DNA from 2 places in the Clostridium algidicarnis genome. Region 1 is predicted to be linked to the other one. Evidence: a T-box and tRNA genes for the amino acid it is inferred to sense, from the RefSeq annotation. Region 1 holds a T-box; the other holds one or more tRNA genes.
What was found. The T-box of region 1 lies ahead of trpS (tryptophan--tRNA ligase). A T-box ahead of a tRNA ligase gene usually reads a tRNA of that ligase, here a tRNA-Trp.
Positions count from the first base shown of each region.

Region 1 (10,239 bases):
ATATAGCAAGTTTACACATAGTGCATATGATGTAGATGGTAGTTATACAGTTTTTGTTGACAAAGATAATCCAATAAAATATATTGTTGTAACATTAAAAAACACTAGCAACAAAATAAAGAATATATCTAGTTTTTATTACTCTAGAATGGTGTTAGGGGAATCTATAGAAAAAAGTAGCCAGTATGTATATACCAAGATAGAAGAAGATTTTATTTGGGCAAGGAATCCTTATAGTGAGCATTTTGGAGGGTTAAAGACCTTTTTAAAGATTGTAGGTGGAGAAGATATAAGTTTTACTGGAAATAGAAGAGAGTTTATTGGTAAAGGCGGAGCCATAGAGTACCCTTTAGCTATGAAAAAGGAGAATCTTTCAAATACTGCAGGTGCAGGATTTGATCCTTGTTTAAGTCAGTGTAGTAAGATTAAGTTAAATCCGCTAGAAGAAAAGACTATAGTTATAGCATTAGGTCAGCTAGAAGATATAGATTCTATAAAGAATATATTATTAGATATGTCAGATACAAAAGAAGTTGAAAAAAAACTAGATGAAACTAAATTATACTGGGAAGAAGTTTTAGGAAAGATTAAGGTGGAAACTCCAGATAAGAGTATGGATATAATGTTAAATGGGTGGCTTATGTATCAAACTTTATGTTGTAGATATTGGGCAAGAACTGCCTTTTATCAATCAGGAGGAGCTTATGGATTTAGAGATCAGCTCCAAGATTCTATGGCTATAGGACTTGTAGATGAAAATATTACAAGAGATCAGATCCTTCGAAGTGCTGGAAGGCAATATATTGAAGGGGATGTACAACATTGGTGGCATCCAGTCATTAATAGTGGGATACGTACAAGGTTTAGTGATGACTTACTTTGGCTACCCTTTGTAACAGCAGATTATATTAATCATACTGGGGATCTATCCATTTTAGATGAAAATGTACCTTACTTAAAAGATGAGCCTTTAAAAGAAGGAGAAGATGAAAGATATAATGTAGTTATGAACTGTGATAAGCAGGGAAGCATATATGAACACTGTTTAAAGGCTATAGATAAGGGACTAAACTTTGGACCACACAATATACCCTTAATAGGTAGCGGCGATTGGAATGATGGATTTAGCACTGTAGGCAACAAGGGTACAGGAGAAAGTGTTTGGCTTGGTTGGTTTTTATATTATATATTAGAAGAATTTATTGAAATATGTAATATAAAAAAAGATGAAGATACTAAGAGGAAATATTCTGAAACTAAAAAGTTTATTAGAGAAAATTTAGAAAAGAATGCCTGGGATGGTGCTTGGTATAGAAGGGCTTATTTTGATGACGGTACTCCTCTTGGATCCATAGAAAATAGTGAGTGTACCATAGACTCTATATCACAAAGTTGGTCTGTTATTTCAGGTGCAGCAGATATAAAAAGAGCAAAGAAAGCTATGAATTCCGTAGAAAAAAACCTTATAAAAAAAGATAAAGGTATGATAGTATTGCTATCTCCACCTTTTAACAAATCAAGCTTAGAACCAGGATACATCAAAGGTTACATACCAGGAGTTAGAGAAAATGGAGGCCAATATACCCATGCAGCAGTTTGGGTTATACTAGCTATGTGTAAATTAAATTATAATAGTGAAGCTTTACAGTTATTTAATATGATAAACCCTATAAATCACACATTATCCATAACGGATATTGAAAGGTATAAGACAGAACCCTATGTTATGACAGCAGATATATACTCCCTAGAGCCTTATGAAGGCAGAGGCGGGTGGAGCTGGTATACAGGAGCTTCTGGATGGATGTATAAAACAGCAGTAGAAGATATACTAGGATTAAAAATAATAAAAGGAAGAGGGCTTATTATTAAACCCTGTGTGCCTATAGAGTGGAATGAATATAAAATAACATATAAAAAAGACAAAGGGATTTACAATATAATTGTAAAAAGAGATGAAGAGAAAAGGGTGTTAATAGATGGGGTGATATCTAAAGATGGATTCATAAACTTTAAAGAAGGAGAGCAAAATATAGTGGTATATATATAAGATATCTAATAAAAATAATAAAAATATTAGATAAATCCAATTAAAAAAGGTTATCGTAACTACGATAACCTTTTTTTGTGAAATGACTATCTGATCTAATACTCTTATGGTGCTCTATTTATGGCTGATCTCTCGAGGTATAGTCGAATTCCATCCAAGCTATATTGTTACAAACAATAGGATCTTCAACGGGATCAGGAAGTTTAGAACAACTTTCTTTATTTTCTTTAGAACAGGATTTTAAATCTTTAGAAGATTGTTCTAAATAACCCCTTTCCAATGGAAGATAGGGAACTTTAGATTTTTTACTCATAATCTATCACCTCTATACTTAGTATGTGGAATATTTCTAAAATAATAATACAAAGAAAATGGAAGTTTTAAATAAAGAAGGTATCTGATGTAAAAATTATATGAATATTTTAAAATTTAACCTAGTAGTACTTTATTAATGTTAAATATGATGTATAATTAAGTGTACAAGCAGTTATTAAATAATTAAGGAGGTAATTTAAATGACAAAATTACATCAAATTTATAAATGTAATGTATGTGGAAATATTGTGGAAATGGTTCATGCATCAGCAGGTGAATTAGTATGTTGTGGAGAACCTATGAAGCTTATGGAAGAAAACACTGTAGATGCAGCAAAAGAAAAGCATGTACCTGTAGTTGAAAAAGATGAAGATGTTGTAACTGTTAAAGTTGGATCTGTAGAGCACCCAATGGAGGATAAACACTACATAGAGTGGATAGAGATCATAACAGAAAACAAGGTATATAGAAAACACTTAAAACCAGGTGAAAAGCCAGAAGCAACTTTCACTATATGTGGAGAAATAGTATCTGTAAGAGAATATTGTAATCTTCATGGACTATGGAGAGCTTAAATTAAATAATAAATAAAAACCCCCTCAAAATTATATTTTGAGGGGGTTTTATTTACTTTAGAAAAAGATTAATTGTCAGCCTTACCTACATCTGATAATATAAGGCCTTTATTATGATCTAAAGCCCAATTTATACCCCAATCATTTTGGAATATAAGAATTTGTCTATCTTTTAAATCCACTACCCTTTTGGTATCACTTGTTAAGTTAAGGCTATCCATATCTAAATCTTTATTTTCTATCCATCTAACAAATCTATAAGCTAGTCTATCCATTTTTATTTCAACATTATATTCATGGTTAAGTCTATATTCTAGAACTTCAAATTGTAGAACACCAACTACACCTACAATTATTTCTTCCATTCCTATAAAAAGTTCTTTAAATACTTGAATAGCACCTTCTTGAGCTATTTGAGTTATACCTTTTACAAATTGCTTTCTCTTCATTGAATCTACAGGTCTTATTCTTGCAAAGAATTCAGGCGCAAAGGTAGGTATTCCCTCAAATTTAAATTTTTTATCTGCTTTACAAAGAGTATCGCCTATACTAAATATACCTGGGTCAAATACACCTATTATATCTCCTGAAAACGCCTCTTCAACAACTTCTCTATCTTGAGCTAAAAATTGTTGAGGCTGAGATAATTTTATTTTATTGTTACCTTGCATATGAAATATTTCCATGCCCTTTTTAAACTGGCCAGAGCATATTCTCATAAAGGCAACTCTATCTCTGTGAGCAGGATTCATATTTGCTTGAATCTTAAATATAAAAGCTGAAAAGTCCTCTGAAAAGGAATCTATTTCGCCTATATTTGAATTTCTTGATAAAGGTGGAGAAGTTAACTCTAAAAAGTTTTTAATAAATGGTTCAATACCAAAGTTTGTAATAGCACTACCAAAGAAAACAGGGGATAACTCTCCTTTTTTTACCTTCTCTATATCGAATTCATCTCCGGCAATATCCAAAAGCTCGATGTCTTCTATTAATTTATCGTGAAGGTTTTTACCTAAAAGGTCATTAAATACATCATCATCTATACTTTCTTTTACTGATTCCACTCTAGTTTGACCATGGCTTTTGTTGCCATTAAAGACTTGTATAGTATTAGTGCCTCTTTCATAAACGCCTTTAAAATCATGACCGGAACCTATAGGCCAATTCATAGGATAAGATTTTATCCCAAGTTCGTTTTCAAGTTCCTCTAAAAGTTCAAAAGGATCTCTAGTTTCTCTATCCATTTTGTTTATGAAAGTAAATATTGGAATATTCCTTAAGGAACAAACATTGAAGAGCTTTCTTGTTTGTTCTTCAACACCTTTTGCACCATCAATTACCATTACTGCACTATCAGCGGCCATCAAAGTTCTATAAGTATCTTCACTAAAGTCTTGGTGACCAGGTGTATCTAATATATTTATACAGTATCCATCATAATTAAATTGCATTACAGATGAAGTTACTGAAATACCCCTTTGTTTTTCTATCTCCATCCAATCTGAAGTTGCATGCTTTGATGCCTTTCTAGCCTTAACGGAACCAGCAAGTCTTATGGCTCCACCATATAATAGTAGTTTTTCTGTAAGTGTAGTCTTACCAGCATCTGGGTGAGAGATTATGGCAAAGGTTCGTCTTTTTTCTATTTCTTCTTTAAGATTCACTATAAAATCCTCCTTATGTTTTTAAGGATTATACCCTAGACCATTTAAGGTTAGGGTTTTAATTCTAAACACAGTAATTATAACAGTTAAAAAAGAAATTTTCAATAATAGTAAATGTTAGATATGAGAAAATATATACAAAAGTATTTAAAGGTTTTAAATGGCATTATAAATATAAGCTATAGAGTGGTTAAATAGTATAGAAAAGTACTATAAGGATTTGATTATTTTATATGTTAATATAAATTAAAAGTTAAATATAAATTAAAAGGAGATAAAGGAAATGGAAGATTACCCTAAGGGATTCGAGGAGTTTAGTGAAGCGAGAAGAAATGGATTCATAAAAGTTAAGGAATTAAAGGATGAAGGCAAAAAAATAGTTGGTACCTTTTGTACCTTTACTCCTGTAGAAATTATATTTGCAGCAGGAGCAATTCCAGTATCACTATGTGGAATGAGTGATGAGCCTATATCAGATGCTGAGATAGATTTACCACAAAATTTATGCCCTCTTATTAAATCTAGCTATGGATTTGCAATTACAAAAACTTGCCCTTACACATATTTTGCAGATCTAATAGTAGGTGAAACTACTTGTGATGGCAAGAAAAAGATGTATGAATATTTAGGAGAAATAAAAAATGTTCATGTAATGCAGTTACCACAAAATCTAGAGAGAAAAGACTCTTTTAATCTTTGGAAAAATGAAATATTATATTTAAAAGAGAAACTTGAAAATGACTTTGATGTTATTATCACAAAAGAAGATATAAAAGAATCTATAAAAGCAAGGAATAAAGAAAGACTATTATTACAGGAGTTTTATGATCTTCAAAAGCTATGTCCGCCTCCAATCAGTGGGTATGAAATTCATAAAGTATTAGAAGGATCATCCTTTAATTTGGACAAGCATAAACAAAATATAAGTCTCAAAGAGATGATAGAAGATATAAAACATAGTTATGAAAATGGACAAAGAAAAATAAGTAAAAATGCTAAAAGAATACTTATAACAGGATGTCCTATTGGAGGGGTAGCAGACAAGATTATAAAATCTATAGAAGAGAATAATAATGCAGTTGTAGTATGCTATGAAAATTGTTCTGGGGTTAAGGAAAAAAGTAGATTGGTAGATGAAAGTATTGATCCTATAGATGCACTTACAGAAAAGTATATAAATATAGGTTGCTCAGTTATGTCACCTAATAATAATAGAATAAGCTTATTAAATGAACTAATAGATGAGTATAAAGTAGAAGGGGTTATAGAGGTTGTACTCCAAGCCTGTCATACCTACGCTGTAGAGACTAAAAAGATAAGAGAGTTTGTAACAAAAGATAAAGAAATTCCTTATATGGCATTAGAAACAAGCTACTCATCTTCGGATATAGGACAAGTAAAAACTAGAATTTCAGCATTTATAGAAATGTTGTAAATATTTCTTTTGCAAAGATCGTATAAATTTAATTTTAAAAAGTTTATGAGATAAAAGAAGTGGCCCATTAAAAATCTAATATAAAATTATTAGACATTTAATGGGCTTATATTTAGTTTTCGTACCTTATTTAAGTTAACAATATTACCTAGGAATTAAACCTATTTTCTTTTGCATTTTTCTTAAGGTTTTATTAGCTACATAGTTAGCTTTTTCTGCACCTTTTTTATATATCTCTTCTAGGTAAGTTTTATTACTCATTAATTCATTTATTTTAGTTTGAATAGGTAAAAGCTCGCAAATTATAGCTTCGGCAACATCTTTTTTTAAGTCGGAATAGCCAAGACCTTCATAGTTTTTAACGATGTCTTTAGGTAAAATACCTTTTATAGAACTTAATATATTTATTAAGTTTTTAATGCCAGGTTGATCATCAGAGTAGTTAACTATTCCAATACTATCTGTTACAGTTCTACTTATTTTTTTCTTAATAACTTCAGGTGGATCCATTATTAAAATATATCCATTAGGATTATCTTCAGATTTAGACATCTTTTTAGAGGAATCCTGAAGGTCCATTATTTTGGCTGCAGATGTAGGTATATATCCATCAGGGATAGTGAAAGTAGGACTATATAAATTATTAAATCTTTCGCCTATATCTCTTGCAAGTTCTAAGTGTTGTTTTTGATCTATACCTACTGGAACTAAATCTGCATTATATAAAAGTATATCTGCTGCCATAAGAATTGGATAATTAAAAAGACCAGCACTTATAGACTCACCATACTTTTGAGATTTATCTTTAAATTGAGTCATACGTCCAAGTTCACCCATGTAACTAGAACAAGTTAGTAGCCATGAAGCTTCAGAGTGAGCAGGGACATGAGATTGGATAAAAAGAGTATTTTTTTCTGGATCTATGCCTGAAGATATATATATAGATAAGATTTCTAAAGTTCTTCGTCTAAGATCCTTAGGTTCTTGCCTTACAGTTATTGCATGTAAATCTGCAACGCAAAAATAGCAGTCATACTGATCTTGAAGTTTTACCCAGTTTTTTATAGCTCCCAAGTAATTACCAAGTGTTAAATCTCCAGAGGGTTTTATTCCGCTGAATATAATTTTTTTTGTATCTTCCATAAGTTACACTTCCTTTAAGTTTTATAGATTATTATATATAGGTACTCTAGAATACCTATAATGTATCTAAATATAGAATAGCTAACTTTTAGTATTTATATACCTGGATATAAAAAACACCCTATGAAAAAATCATAGGGCGCTTGTATAACCGCGGTACCACCTAATTTGAGGAAATAATCCTCATCTTTTAAAGATACTATCATATCTTTATCCTTTTAACGTAAGATGCACGGCTTAAAGTACTAAAATTCATTTAAGCACAAAAGAGACCCATTGGGTTTAAACATGACTATTATGATTCCACCATCCATAACTCTCTTAAAATCTGTTTTTAAACTTACTTACTTCTCTTTAAAGTTTTAAATTATTGGGATTTTAATATACATTGTTAATTGTATTGAGTCTATAATAGTACTATTTAATAATTATGTCAATATACAATAAACATATTTATATTAATAGAACTTGAAACAATAAATGTGTTACATATATTTGAATTAGTGGTAATTAGGGAATAGTATATATATAGGAAAGGTAATTATATTTACAATATTATTTTAGGGGGAATGGTGATGGAAAAGAAAAGAGATAACAAAATAGCAAAGACACAAAGTAAAATAAGGGATTTAATTTACATGGCGCTTATGTCATCAATTGTACTTTTAGGAACCTCTCTTATAACAATACCATCTTATAATGGAGTTATTCATATAGGAGATAGTATTATATTTATATCAGTTATCTTATTAGGTAAGAAGAAAGGTGCTGTATCCTCAGCATTAGGAATGTTTTTGTTTGATATACTTCATGGGTATACTTATTGGGCACCTTTTACATTTATTATTAAAGGTTCAATGGTACTTATAGCAGGATGGATAATTGAAAGGGGGGAGAATAAATCCACATTAAAATATGCCTTTGCATTTTTAGTATCTGGGATATTTATGATAGGTGCATATTTTATATCAGGAGCCTTAATAAAGATGCTGTTTTTAGGCGAGGGCATAACATTTATGAAGGCGCTTATAGTATCTTCTTATGATATACCAGGGAATATACTACAGGTATTTGTAGGTATAATAATTGCATTACCTTTAATAAAGGTAGTAGAAACTCATAGAATAGTATAAAAGGGAAAATAGGACAAGTTAAATATAAAAAAATGGACTAATTTATAAATAAATTAGTCCTAGAACTCATGAGAAAATAAAGTTTATATTCTCTTATCTATTGTTTCTTTCAGCTTTTCTTGCTCGTCTACAATCAGGGCATCTTACAGGATCATTTTCAAATCCTTTTTCTTTAAAGAATTCTTGCTCTCCAGCTGTAAAAACAAATTCTTTTCCACAATCTTTACATACAATATTTTTATCTTCCATTTTACAAACCTCCTTGTGATCAAAGGGTTAATTTATAGATAACTTCTTCCCTTGATCAAAGGAAGGGAAATTACCTCATTAAATTGGACCCATATAATATATAGAGCCAAGCTCATAATGATATTATAACATATAGTTATAATATTTCAATATGAAATTAATTAATTATTCAATCTACTTTAATGATATAAAATTTCAATAATAAAGGTATATATGATATAATATTGCTATAATTAAACAAATAAATGGTTGATTATATATTGGAAGTATTTTAAACTATAAGTATTAGGTAAAATCATAAGATTATACACAAAGGGGGAGAAAGTATTGGCAAGTAATTATTCTTTTGATGTAGTATCAAAAGTTGATATGCAAGAAGTGGATAATGCTATAAATCAAACTTTAAAGGAAATAAGTCAACGATATGATTTTAAAGGTAGTAAGTCTACAGTTGAACTTGTAAAGAATGAAATTAAAATAGCTTCTGAAGATGACTTTAGATTAAAAGCTGTAATAGAAATATTGAAGGCAAAGCTTATAAAAAGGGGTATTTCAGCAAAAGCTTTAGATTTTGAAAAAGTGGAAGATGCTACTATGGGAACCGTAAGACAAGTGGGCAAAATTGTAAATGGCATAGACAAAGAAAAATCAAAGCTTATAGTATCTGAAATAAAATCAAGTAAAATAAAGGTACAAACACAAATATTAGATGATGAGTTAAGAATTACAGGAAAAAACAAAGATGACTTGCAAGCTGTTATGGCTTTATTAAAAGGAAAAGATTTTGGGATAGAACTTCAATTTATTAACTATAGATAAATAAATTATTTTATTATTAAACCATGGATAAGGTTAATAATAAGACTAATTTTGGAGAAGAAAAAATGGAAGGTTATAAAGAAAAGTATGAAAAGTCACTAGAAGAATTTGAAATATACCAAAACTTTGCAGAAACACAAATTCAAATGCTGAGTGAAAAAAATATAAGCTTAGAAAAAAGTCTTGATGCCCTCGTTAATATAGTAGAAATAAGTAAATATATAAATTCATATTTAAGTAATGAAAATCTAATACCTATGATAAATGATATGATAATAGGTATATTAGGTGCAACTTATTCTTCTATTTATTTAGAAGAAAACGGTGAAATCATAATAAAAGCCAGTAATATGGAAGAAGCATACTTAATATTTGAAGAAAATTTTTATATTGAAAAGATAAAAAGTGGGAAACCTTTTATCTTAAATTCTAAAGAAACAATTTTTAATACTAGAAATAGAGGCAACATGCATTCCGCAATAGGTGTACCTATAAATCTTAGAGAAAAGTTTATGGGATATATGATTCTAGAGCATAGCCTTTGTAATTTTTTTAACCCAGATCATGTGAAGTTCATATCTTCTATAGCTAATCAAATTGCTATTGCTATTGAAAACAACATTTTGTATAAGGAAATACAAAGACAGATAAACATGGATCCCCTACTTGGAATTTACACACGAAAATATTTTATGAATTTTGTAAATGATAAGATTAGTGAGAATGAGTGTAGTAGATTTGCTATAGTTATGATTGATTTAGATGATTTTAAAAAGATTAATGACTCTTTTGGGCATCAATTTGGTGATGAAGTTTTACTAAAGACAGTAAAGGAAATAAAAAAAGGCTTAGGTCC
Region 1 is NZ_JNLN01000001.1:1,819,986-1,830,224, forward strand. It holds gene BV55_RS0108700 (glycoside hydrolase family 94 protein) at 1-2,050, shown strand, start outside; gene BV55_RS0108705 (hypothetical protein) at 2,169-2,363, opposite strand; gene BV55_RS0108710 (desulfoferrodoxin) at 2,566-2,940, shown strand; gene BV55_RS0108715 (peptide chain release factor 3) at 3,009-4,607, opposite strand; gene BV55_RS0108720 (double-cubane-cluster-containing anaerobic reductase) at 4,888-6,039, shown strand; gene trpS (tryptophan--tRNA ligase) at 6,184-7,182, opposite strand; T-box leader at 7,315-7,549, opposite strand; gene BV55_RS0108730 (ECF transporter S component) at 7,758-8,315, shown strand; gene BV55_RS0108735 (zinc-ribbon domain-containing protein) at 8,409-8,564, opposite strand; gene BV55_RS0108740 (YajQ family cyclic di-GMP-binding protein) at 8,892-9,383, shown strand; gene BV55_RS0108745 (sensor domain-containing diguanylate cyclase) at 9,449-10,239, shown strand, end outside.

Region 2 (10,239 bases), 350 kb from region 1:
TTTATGGCTTCATTTAAAGCATTCATTATATTCTCAGCAGATGGTCGTTGTGAAATAGCATAGCTAATTATTTCTCTATTGTACATATCCATAAATGGATCCAGATAGAGCTTCTTGATGATCATTCTTCCTTTGTCATCTATATCATAATACTTAAATTCAGAGGTGTCTGTTGTAATCTTTTGGTGTTGAATATGAGTATCAAATCTCCTGTGAATTCTATTCGGAGCAACCTTGCCCATCTTGCCTTTATAAGAACTGTATTTACGGCTTTTTCTGGTAAACGAAGAAACTTGTAGCCCAAGCTTTTGAACAACTCTTTGAACACGTTTTTTATTTACAATGAGTCCCTGTTTTCTTAATTCTCCATAAATCCGACGATAACCAAAATCTTTGTTTTCTTTTCTAATTTCAAGGATTCTTTGCTCAAGATCTTCATTTGGATTTTCTCTATCAAAGCGTTTTTGTTGGAACGGCGCCCCTTTCTTTTGGGTCGTAAAGCATCAGGACCAGCAATTCTAAAATCGTTTACCCACTTATTAATTAATGGTGGATTGTTTATGCCAACTGATAGAGCCAACTCCTGATAAGAGACCTCTGTTGATAAATATAATTCTACCACATGAAATTTGAATTCGAAGGTATATGTTTTATTTTTTCTAGAACGCATTAAGCCTTCATCACCAAACGATTTAAAAGCATTTATCCATTTCATAACATCTCGAGAAGATTTTACACCATACTTATTTGCTAAAAAGTTTTTTCCCCCTTCACCATTCATGTATGAATTTACAATTCTTTTCTTGAATTCATAATCATATTTTGCCATAAAAAACCGACCTCCAATTGCTAGATTTTTAGGTCTAACTTTTAGGGGTCGGCTCAATATTCTGGTGGCTTTTTAATTGTGTATAAAACGATTAATTTGTCAACAAATGAAACCTTCATTCATAATATATAATATGAAACATTAATTGTACTTAAGGAGTAATAATAATTATAAATAAGTGCATTTATTTGATTCATAATTATTATATATTCCTTGAAATATATAAAGGGAGAATATATGTATGAAGAATGAAGAGATAATAAGGCAACTTTGCAATGATCCTGAAGGAATACGGTTTATAGAAAACTTAATAATAAATCAAAATATATCAATAAAAGGCAGTGGATGTAATCATAGATGTCACAAATGTAATTGTCAAAATAATTGTAATGATGATTTTGATAGTTGGATTATATTGCTACTACTCTTTTGTGGGTGTGGGTTTGGATTCTTCTTTTAGTTACCTTAGAATATAAATTAATTGTAATGTATTCATAACTATAGATTAATATTAATAAAAGGTATAAAAATGTTAATCTAAATAAATAATAAAAAAAGCTTATGAACATTTATGTTCATAAGCTTTTTATTCTGGCAGGGGTAGTAGGGCTCGAACCTACGACCAACGGTTTTGGAGACCGCTACTCTACCAATTGAGCTATACCCCTAAGCAACAATTAGAATTATACCGTATATTAAAAGATAATGCAATAGTTTTTTTATAGGATACATTAATTAATTTCATTAAGTATTAATTAGCTACAGGAAATTACAAAAGAAACAAAGGTTCTTAAATATCAAAAGCTTTAATGATATAATCATAATAAAAAATATTAATATAAATATAGGAGTTGTGATATGGAAAAGATAATATTTCATATAGATGTTAATTCAGCTTATTTATCTTGGAGCGCAGCAGATAGACTTAAAAATGGAGAAAAATTAGATATAAGGCTTGTACCATCTGTAATAGGAGGAGATGAAAACAGTAGAAGAGGAGTCGTTTTAGCTAAGTCAGATAAAGCAAAATATTACGGAATAATCACCGGTGAAAGTTTATATTCGGCTAGAAAAAAGTGCAATGATTTAATTGTAATTCCTCCCAACTTTAAAATTTATGAAAAATATAGTAAGGATATGTTTGAATTTTTACATAATTATACTCCTTATATCCAAAAGTATTCTATAGATGAATGCTTTTTAGACATGGGCCTTAATAAAAGGGAGGATGCTTTAAAGTTAGCTGAAATAATAAGAAAGAAAATAAAAGAAAAATTTAATTTTACAGTAAGTATTGGTGTAGCTACAAATAAATTATTAGCAAAGATGGCATCTGAACTAAAGAAGCCTGATAAGGTTAATACAATATTTAAAGAAGAAATAGAAATGAAGTTATGGCATCTTCCTGTAGAAGAATTATTTATGGTAGGTAAAAGTGCAAAAAAGACCTTGAATTTAATGTACATATATACCATAGGGGAGCTAGCTACTAGTGATAAAGCCTTAATTAAGGATAAATTAAAGAGTATGGGAGAACTTATATGGAACTATGCAAATGGAATAGATTTTAGCAAAGTAGAATATGATGAAGAAGATATTAAAAATATTAGTAATGAAACTACATTAGCTACAGACTTATTGCATAGAGAAAAGGCTCATAGGGTAATTTTAGAGTTATCGGATAAGGTTTCATATAGATTAAGGAAAAATAATAAATATTGTTATTCCATAGGTATAAATATAAAAACCAATGAATTCAAAAGCTATTCTCATCAAAAAAAGATATTAAATCCAACCAATTCAACAAAAATAATATATAAGATAGCAACAGAACTTTTCGACAAGTGTTGGAAAGGGGAACCAATTAGACTTTTAGGTATAAATTTAAGTAATTTGACAGATACTTATATAGAACAACTTAGCTTACTTTCATTAAAAGATGATAAAAAAATGATGGATAAAGAGAGTATAGATAAAGTTTTAGATAATATAAGAGAAAAGTATGGAAAAGTATAGACATATATAGAATTATATAAATATATTTTAAAAAATATACAGATATTTGCAAAACGAAACATATTCAAAGGTAGCAATTATAATGATATAATTTAAAGAAATATTGAAGATTCAGAATTGAACATCAATATGGAAGTGTAAGTATTGGGTTGTAGATATCACTGTTAAGAGGTAATGATATGAAACATAATTTGAGGTATGTTATATTTTTAATTTCAATATACATCATAAGTACTATATTAGGCAGTTATTTATTTTCTTATAGATCAAGAAAGATAGATCAAAAGAATAGTGTAGTATCAGAATATAATAATGTTAAATCCAAAGAAGCTAAATTTATGGATGAAGCCTATGAAGAAGAACCAAAGGATGAAAAGGATATAATTTTAGAAAATGACAAAATCGCATATTTAACTTTTGATGATGGTCCAAGTAGCAATATAACACCTAAGATTTTAGATATATTAGAAGAAAATCATATTAATGCTACATTCTTTATAACAGGGGAAAGAGCAAAAAGTAATAAAGAAATAATTAAAGATATAAGATTAAAAAAACATTCAATCGGCAATCATTCTTATACTCATGATTTTAATATAGTTTATTCATCAAAAGAGAACTTTACAAATGAAGTAGAAAGTACAGAGAGAGTTTTAAAGGATATCTTAGGAGAAGATTATAAAAGCGACTTTTTTAGATTTCCAGGGGGATCCTTTGAAGATTACAAAGATGCATATAAAGATATATTAAAGAATATGAATATTAAATATATAGATTGGAACGCCCTAAATGGTGATTCTGAATATAACAATGTACCAGTAGAAGCCCAGCTTCAAAAAATCAAGGAGACTGTTTCAAATAAAGATAAGGTAATAATACTTTTGCATGACTCATCCTCCAAAGAAACAACTGTAGAGGCGTTACCTGAGATAATTAGGTATTTAAAGGAAGAGAACTTTAAATTTATAGGACTTTAATTTAAAAGAGTAAATACAACTTTAAACAAATTAATATTAATTTAATTAGAATTTTAAGTTTATTGTAGAGCTAATAATGATAAAAACTATATTTTTTTATAGTTATTATAAAATTTATTTTATAGGAGGGGGACGATTTAGTGAAAAAAGAATTTAGAAAGAGTATGTCAAAGTTTTTAACTATTGCATTTTCATTATCCCTAGTCTTTAGTAGTTCTAGCAAAGTAGGGGCACAGACTCAAGAAAATATGGCTTTGAGTACGGAACAGATTGCAAGTATGCAAAGTCAACTAAAAGAACTTTTATCTGAGGATAAAAGGAAGATAGAATTACATGAAGAAGATCCGGAGGAAGTTATAAGAATTATAGTAGAACTAGATGAAAAACCTGCAGCTGAGAGAATGCCACAAGGTATTGCCGCATCAACGGAGATTATTAATGAAGTAAAAGAGGCTCAAAAAGAAACTAAAGATGAAGCAGAAAAGCTTGAGGGAGCAGAAATAAGACATAGTTATGGAAACCTTGTTAATGGATTTAGTATGAATGTTAAACGTAAAGAAATAGAAGATTTAAAAGAATTAGATGGAGTAAAGAGTGTAAAAGAAGCCAACCGTTATGAACCACAAATAAATTATGCTAAAGGTTTAACACAGGCTTTTGATGCATGGACGAAATATAACATCAAAGGAGAAGGAATGCTAGTATCTATAATTGATACAGGCATTGATTACGAGCACAAAGATTTAAAGAATCCAAAAGATAGTTCTAAATTAAAGTTAAATAAAGATAAGGCAGAAGAAATAAAAAATAATAATATATTAAAGGCTGAAAAAGGGACTGATACGTATTTCAGTGATAAGATACCGTTTGGATATAATTACGCAGATAAAAATGATGATGTAATAGATACAAGAGAAGATGGCGGTCATGGTATGCATGTGGCAGGAATTGTAGGTGCAGATGGTAATGAAGAAGAGATAAAACTTGGACAAGCAGTTCAAGGAGTTGCACCTGAGACACAATTACTTGCTATGAAAGCTTTTTCTAATGGGCCTGGAGGTAAATATGCATTTAGTGATGATATAGTTGCAGCTATAGAAGACTCAGCCACATTAGGCGCTGATGTAATTAACATGAGTTTAGGGTCTGTATCTGGATTCCAAGATGATGATGATGCAGAGCAAAGAGCCATAAAAAATGCTACAGAAAAAGGCGTAATGGTAGTTGTTTCAGCTGGAAACTCTAGCTACTCTACAGCACCATATAGAGATAAAAATATGAAGGATATATCTACAGTTGGGGCACCAGCTTTAGCAAAAGATGCATTAATGGTTGCAAACTTTCAAAATCAAAATGTTACATCTTATGCTACATCATTTTTAGATTCAAATGGAAAAGAATTTTTAAAGACTGCATATAGTGAACATACTTTTAAATTTGAAGATAATAAAGAATTAAGTCTTGTAAGTTGTGGAGTTGGAAAACCTGAAGACTTTGTAGGCAAAGAATTAAAAGATAAAGTTGCACTGATAGAAAGAGGAGATTTAGCCTTTACAGAAAAGATAATTAATGCTCAAAAGGCAGGAGCATGTGGAGTCGTAATGTTTAATACTAGTGCGGGTGGAGAGGCTTTAATTAATATGGCTACTGAAGGAAGTATAACTATACCTGCCATATTTGTTGGAAATAAAGCAGGAGCAGAAGCAACTAAAAGATTGAAAAATAAAGAAGATGTTAAATTTAAATTCACAGGAGATACAATAAGTGGAGAAAATCCTAATTCAGGAGACTATGATGATAGCACATCTTGGGGTACAGCTCCTAACTTAGATTTTAAACCTCAAATTGCTGGACCAGGTGGAAATATATTCTCTACAGTTAATAATAATAGATACGAAACTATGAGTGGTACATCAATGTCAGCACCACATGTATCAGGAGGTATGGCATTAATATTAGAATCCATAAAAGAATACGATAAAGATCTTAAAGGAAGAGAACTAGTAGATTATGCAAAAAATGTTGCAATGAACACTTCAGTAGTTAAAAATGATAAGGGTGGAGTTCCTTTTTCACCAAGAAGACAAGGAGCGGGATTAATTCAAATATCAGATGCTATAAAAAATAAAGTTACTGCTACTTATAATGGGGTTGGATCTGTAGCATTAAAAGAGATACAAGGTAAAAATATTAGTTTCACTATTGATTTAAATAATCATGGTGATAAAGATGTTACTTATTCTTTAGATAAGATAGGGGGAGTTTTATCTCAAGAAGATAAGGATGCTTCAGGAGAAATGGCTAGAGATATAATCCTTTCAAAAGATGATGCAGATATAACCTTTGATAAAAAAGAGGTTACAGTTAAAGCAAAAGGTACTGAAAAGGTTAATGTAACTATAAATATAGGTGATAATCTAAGTACAGAAAGATTTTTAGAAGGATATTTGCAATTAAAATCAACTGATTCAGATCAACCTTCACTGGTTGTACCTTACATGGGATACTATGGAGATTGGGCTAAGGAGAGAATAATAAATTACGGAGATTGGGAAGAATCAGATAGTTTGATGGCTCAAATAGATGACGCTTCTCTAACAGCTCTTATGGCCACATATAAAGGTGATAAAGTGAATATATTAGGTGATAATCCAGAAGACTTTGCAATATCCCCTAATGGAGATAATTACTGTGAAGAGGTTATACCATATTTATATTTCCTTAGAAATGCAAAGAAAGTTGTAAGTGAAATTGAAGATGAAAATGGAAATGTAGTAGTAAAAGCAGGTGAGATGGATGATGTAAGGAAACAAGTTTATAATAACTCTAATAATTCAGGGAAATCACCATCACTTAGAAATGATTTATCTTGGAATGGAATGGTGTACAATAAATCTAAAGGTGAGAACGAGGCTGTTAAAGAAGGCATATATAAATTATCAATAAAGTCCTATGTAGATTTAGATAATAAAGAGCCACAAAAGTTTGAAGTACCAATTAAAGTGGATATAACAGCACCGGAAATTAAAGTTATATCATCTGAAATAGAGGGAGAAGACTTAGTAATTAAATGGAATGCAAAAGATAACTTAGCAGGTATTTTAAATAGTGCTATATTTATAGGTGATGATATTAAAAAAGATGCTAAGATAATTGATGAAGGTAAAGAACTGTATTCTGTAAAACTTAAGGCTAAGGAAGTTAAAGATAAACAAGTATCTATAGTAGTTATGGACAAGGCTTACAATCTAGCATCTGTTAACGCAGTTGTAGAGAAGATAGAAGAATCTATAATAGAATTTAACAATAAAGACTTTGCAGCGGGAAGTATGGATGCATCAGAAAAATCATTGAATAAAGAGGGTATGCTAGAAATAAGTGGAAAAGTATCATATCCAATTAAATCCTTTAAAATTGATGATAAAGATGTAGAAGTAAATAAAGACTTAACATTTAATTTCTTAAAAGATAGCAAGGAACTTAAACAAGGAATAAATTATATACACGTTTATGCACAAGGAATAGATGGAAACATAGCTAAGGTTAAGCAAGAGGACGGATCAGCAGTACCAGCAAACAATTATGCAACAAAAATATACTTTGATTCAGAAGATCCAATAATTAATTTAACATCACCTTTTAGTGATGGTAAGGGGAATATATTTATTAATTCAGAAGAACTTATATTAAAAGGAATAGTTTCAGATAGTGGGATGGGATATAAGTTTTATATTAACGGAGAAATTGAAAAACAGGTACAAGCTGAAGTTAACTATGGTCATGAATATACAGCTTACGAGTTTAATAAAAAGGTTGAAGTGGAAAATGGAGATATAATGACATTAAAGGCTGTGGACTTATCTGGACATACTACTATTCTTAAATATAAAGTTAATATAGATAAAGAAAAGCCTATAGTAACTATAGAAGGTGTAGAAAATGGAAAGATTTATAATGAAAATATTAAGCCAGAAATAAAAATGAATAAAGAAGGAACTATAAAATCAACACTAAATGGAAAAGAATATAATAATGAAGAAATATCAGAAGAAGGAAACTATGAATTAATAGTGAGAGCTATTGATAATTCAGGAAATGAAGTTGAATCTATAATTAAGTTTTCTATAGACAAGACAGCACCAGTTATAGATGTTAAAGGTGTGGAAGATGGTAAAACTTACAATATGTCTGTTATGCCTAAGATAACATCAGATGATAAAGATGCAACAATTAAATATATCCTAGATGGTAAGGAATATGATGGTATAGAGCCAATAAGAAGTAATGGTGAGCATAAGTTAGATATAGAAGCAAAAGATTTAGCAGGAAATATATCTAAGAGCAGCGTGAAATTTGAAATAGGTACTATTATTAATAAAGGTGATGACCAAGTTTTAGTTATTAAAGATAGATTACAGTATTCAGATGGAAATGTAGTTGAATTTATACTAAAAGATATAAGCACAATATCAAAAGAAGTCTTTGAAGCTGTAAAAGGTGGAGAAAAGGTAATGATATTTAAACTGGACTCTAAAGATGCTAAAATTAAGTGGCAATTTGATACAAAGGATATTACATCTATAGACAAAGATTTAGATATAAGTTTAAATGAAATTAGCCCTAATAAGGATTCTATATACAAACTAGATGAAAAGGCTCAAATTATATCATTTAAGCATAATGGAAGGTTGCCTGGTTTAACAAAAGTGACAATAATGATAGATAAAGAAAAAACGGATCTAACAAAAAATATATATTCATATTATTTTAATGAAACTACAAATAAAGCAGAATTACATGCAGAAAACTTAAAAGCATTTAATAAAGATAATGAAGATTATCTAGAACTAAACTTAGAACATTGTAGCGACTACTTTTTATCAAACTTGGATTCCAAAACTATTATTAAACCAGATGTAGATGTAGATGTAGATAAAGACAAAGACAAGGATATAGGAGGTACCAACGATAACAATACTCCTAAAGAAAATAAAAATGATTCTAAAGAAAAGATAAATTCAAAATCTAAACTTGCAAAAACAGGATCAATGGTTAATACAAGCTCTATGATGTCTTTTGGAACTTTGTTATGCGGACTTGGATATGTTATGAGTAAAAAAGGCAAGAAAAACAAATAATAATAAGTCAAAAAACTTCATGAAATTAAAGATTACAGTGAAAAAGAAGCTATAAGTATATACATAGCTTCTTTTTTTATTAGTTTTAATATTTATAGTATAACAACACATTTTAGGTATAGGGAGATATTAATGTATTATAAAATATACAAAATATATGAGCAAAAATGGAAAAAATACAAGGACTGATGAAAAGTATAGGATAATTTGTCATGTGAAATATTTGGAAAGTTGATGAATAAAATGATATGATGTAAATAAAGATGGAACATTTCAAATTATCTGTTAATGGATAGAAAACAATCTGTTAATGTTAAAAATCACTTGGTGTTAACGTATACAAATGATTTAAGTAATATTAATGAAATTATTTGAATAATAATTATAAAAGGGGGTCACATAAGCAAGGCTTAAATCACTATTTAAATTTAAACTTATTTTTAAATTTGTATAATCAGCTAATAAATATATAAGTTAGAAAGGAAATAGAGAATGGAAAGTGAAAAAATATTAGAAATCAAAGATTTGCATACGGGATTTCGATTTAAAGACAAGTACTTTGATGCAGTAGATGGTGTATCTTTAACTTTAAACAGAAATGAATTACTAGCAATAGTTGGAGAGTCTGGTTGTGGAAAAAGTACTATTGCTAACTCTATAGTTGGGTTACATAATAGTAGCTTTACTAAGGTAAGCGGGGAAATAATTTATAAAGGAGAAAATATATTAAACTATTCAGAAGAAAAGTTTAATAAAATTAGAGGCAAAGAAATCGGTTTTATTTTTCAAGATCCACTAGCATCTTTAAATCCACTACATAAAATTGGAAGGCAAATAGAAGAATCTCTTATATATCATACTGATTTAAATAAAAAACAAAGGCGAGAAAGAATGTTAGATTTATTAAATCAAGTAGGCATTGTAAATCCTGAAAAAACTGCTCAGCAGTTTCCCCATGAATTATCTGGAGGTATGAGACAAAGAGTTCTAATAGCTATTGCACTTTCTTGCAAACCTAATATTATAATAGCGGATGAACCAACTACTGCATTAGATGTTACTATACAAGCTCAGATATTAGACTTACTCGCAGAACTTCAAAAAGAAATTAATGCAGGAATTATACTTATAACACATGACTTGGGGGTAGTTGCACAAAATGCAGATAGAGTTGCTGTTATGTATGCAGGACAAATTGTAGAGCTAGCTGATGCAAAAGAACTTTTTAATAATCCACTGCATCCTTATACAAAATCATTGCTAAACTCTATACCTAATG
Region 2 is NZ_JNLN01000001.1:2,168,428-2,178,666, forward strand. It holds partial or broken gene BV55_RS15375 (IS3 family transposase) at 1-829, opposite strand, end outside; gene BV55_RS0110330 (hypothetical protein) at 1,071-1,289, shown strand; tRNA gene BV55_RS0110335 (tRNA-Trp) at 1,422-1,497, opposite strand; gene BV55_RS0110340 (Y-family DNA polymerase) at 1,688-2,845, shown strand; gene BV55_RS0110345 (polysaccharide deacetylase family protein) at 3,025-3,822, shown strand; gene BV55_RS0110350 (S8 family serine peptidase) at 3,963-8,960, shown strand; gene BV55_RS0110355 (ABC transporter ATP-binding protein) at 9,453-10,239, shown strand, end outside.
Region 2: it encodes a tRNA-Trp, which carries the amino acid that the T-box ahead of trpS (tryptophan--tRNA ligase) is inferred to sense. The anticodon was not compared.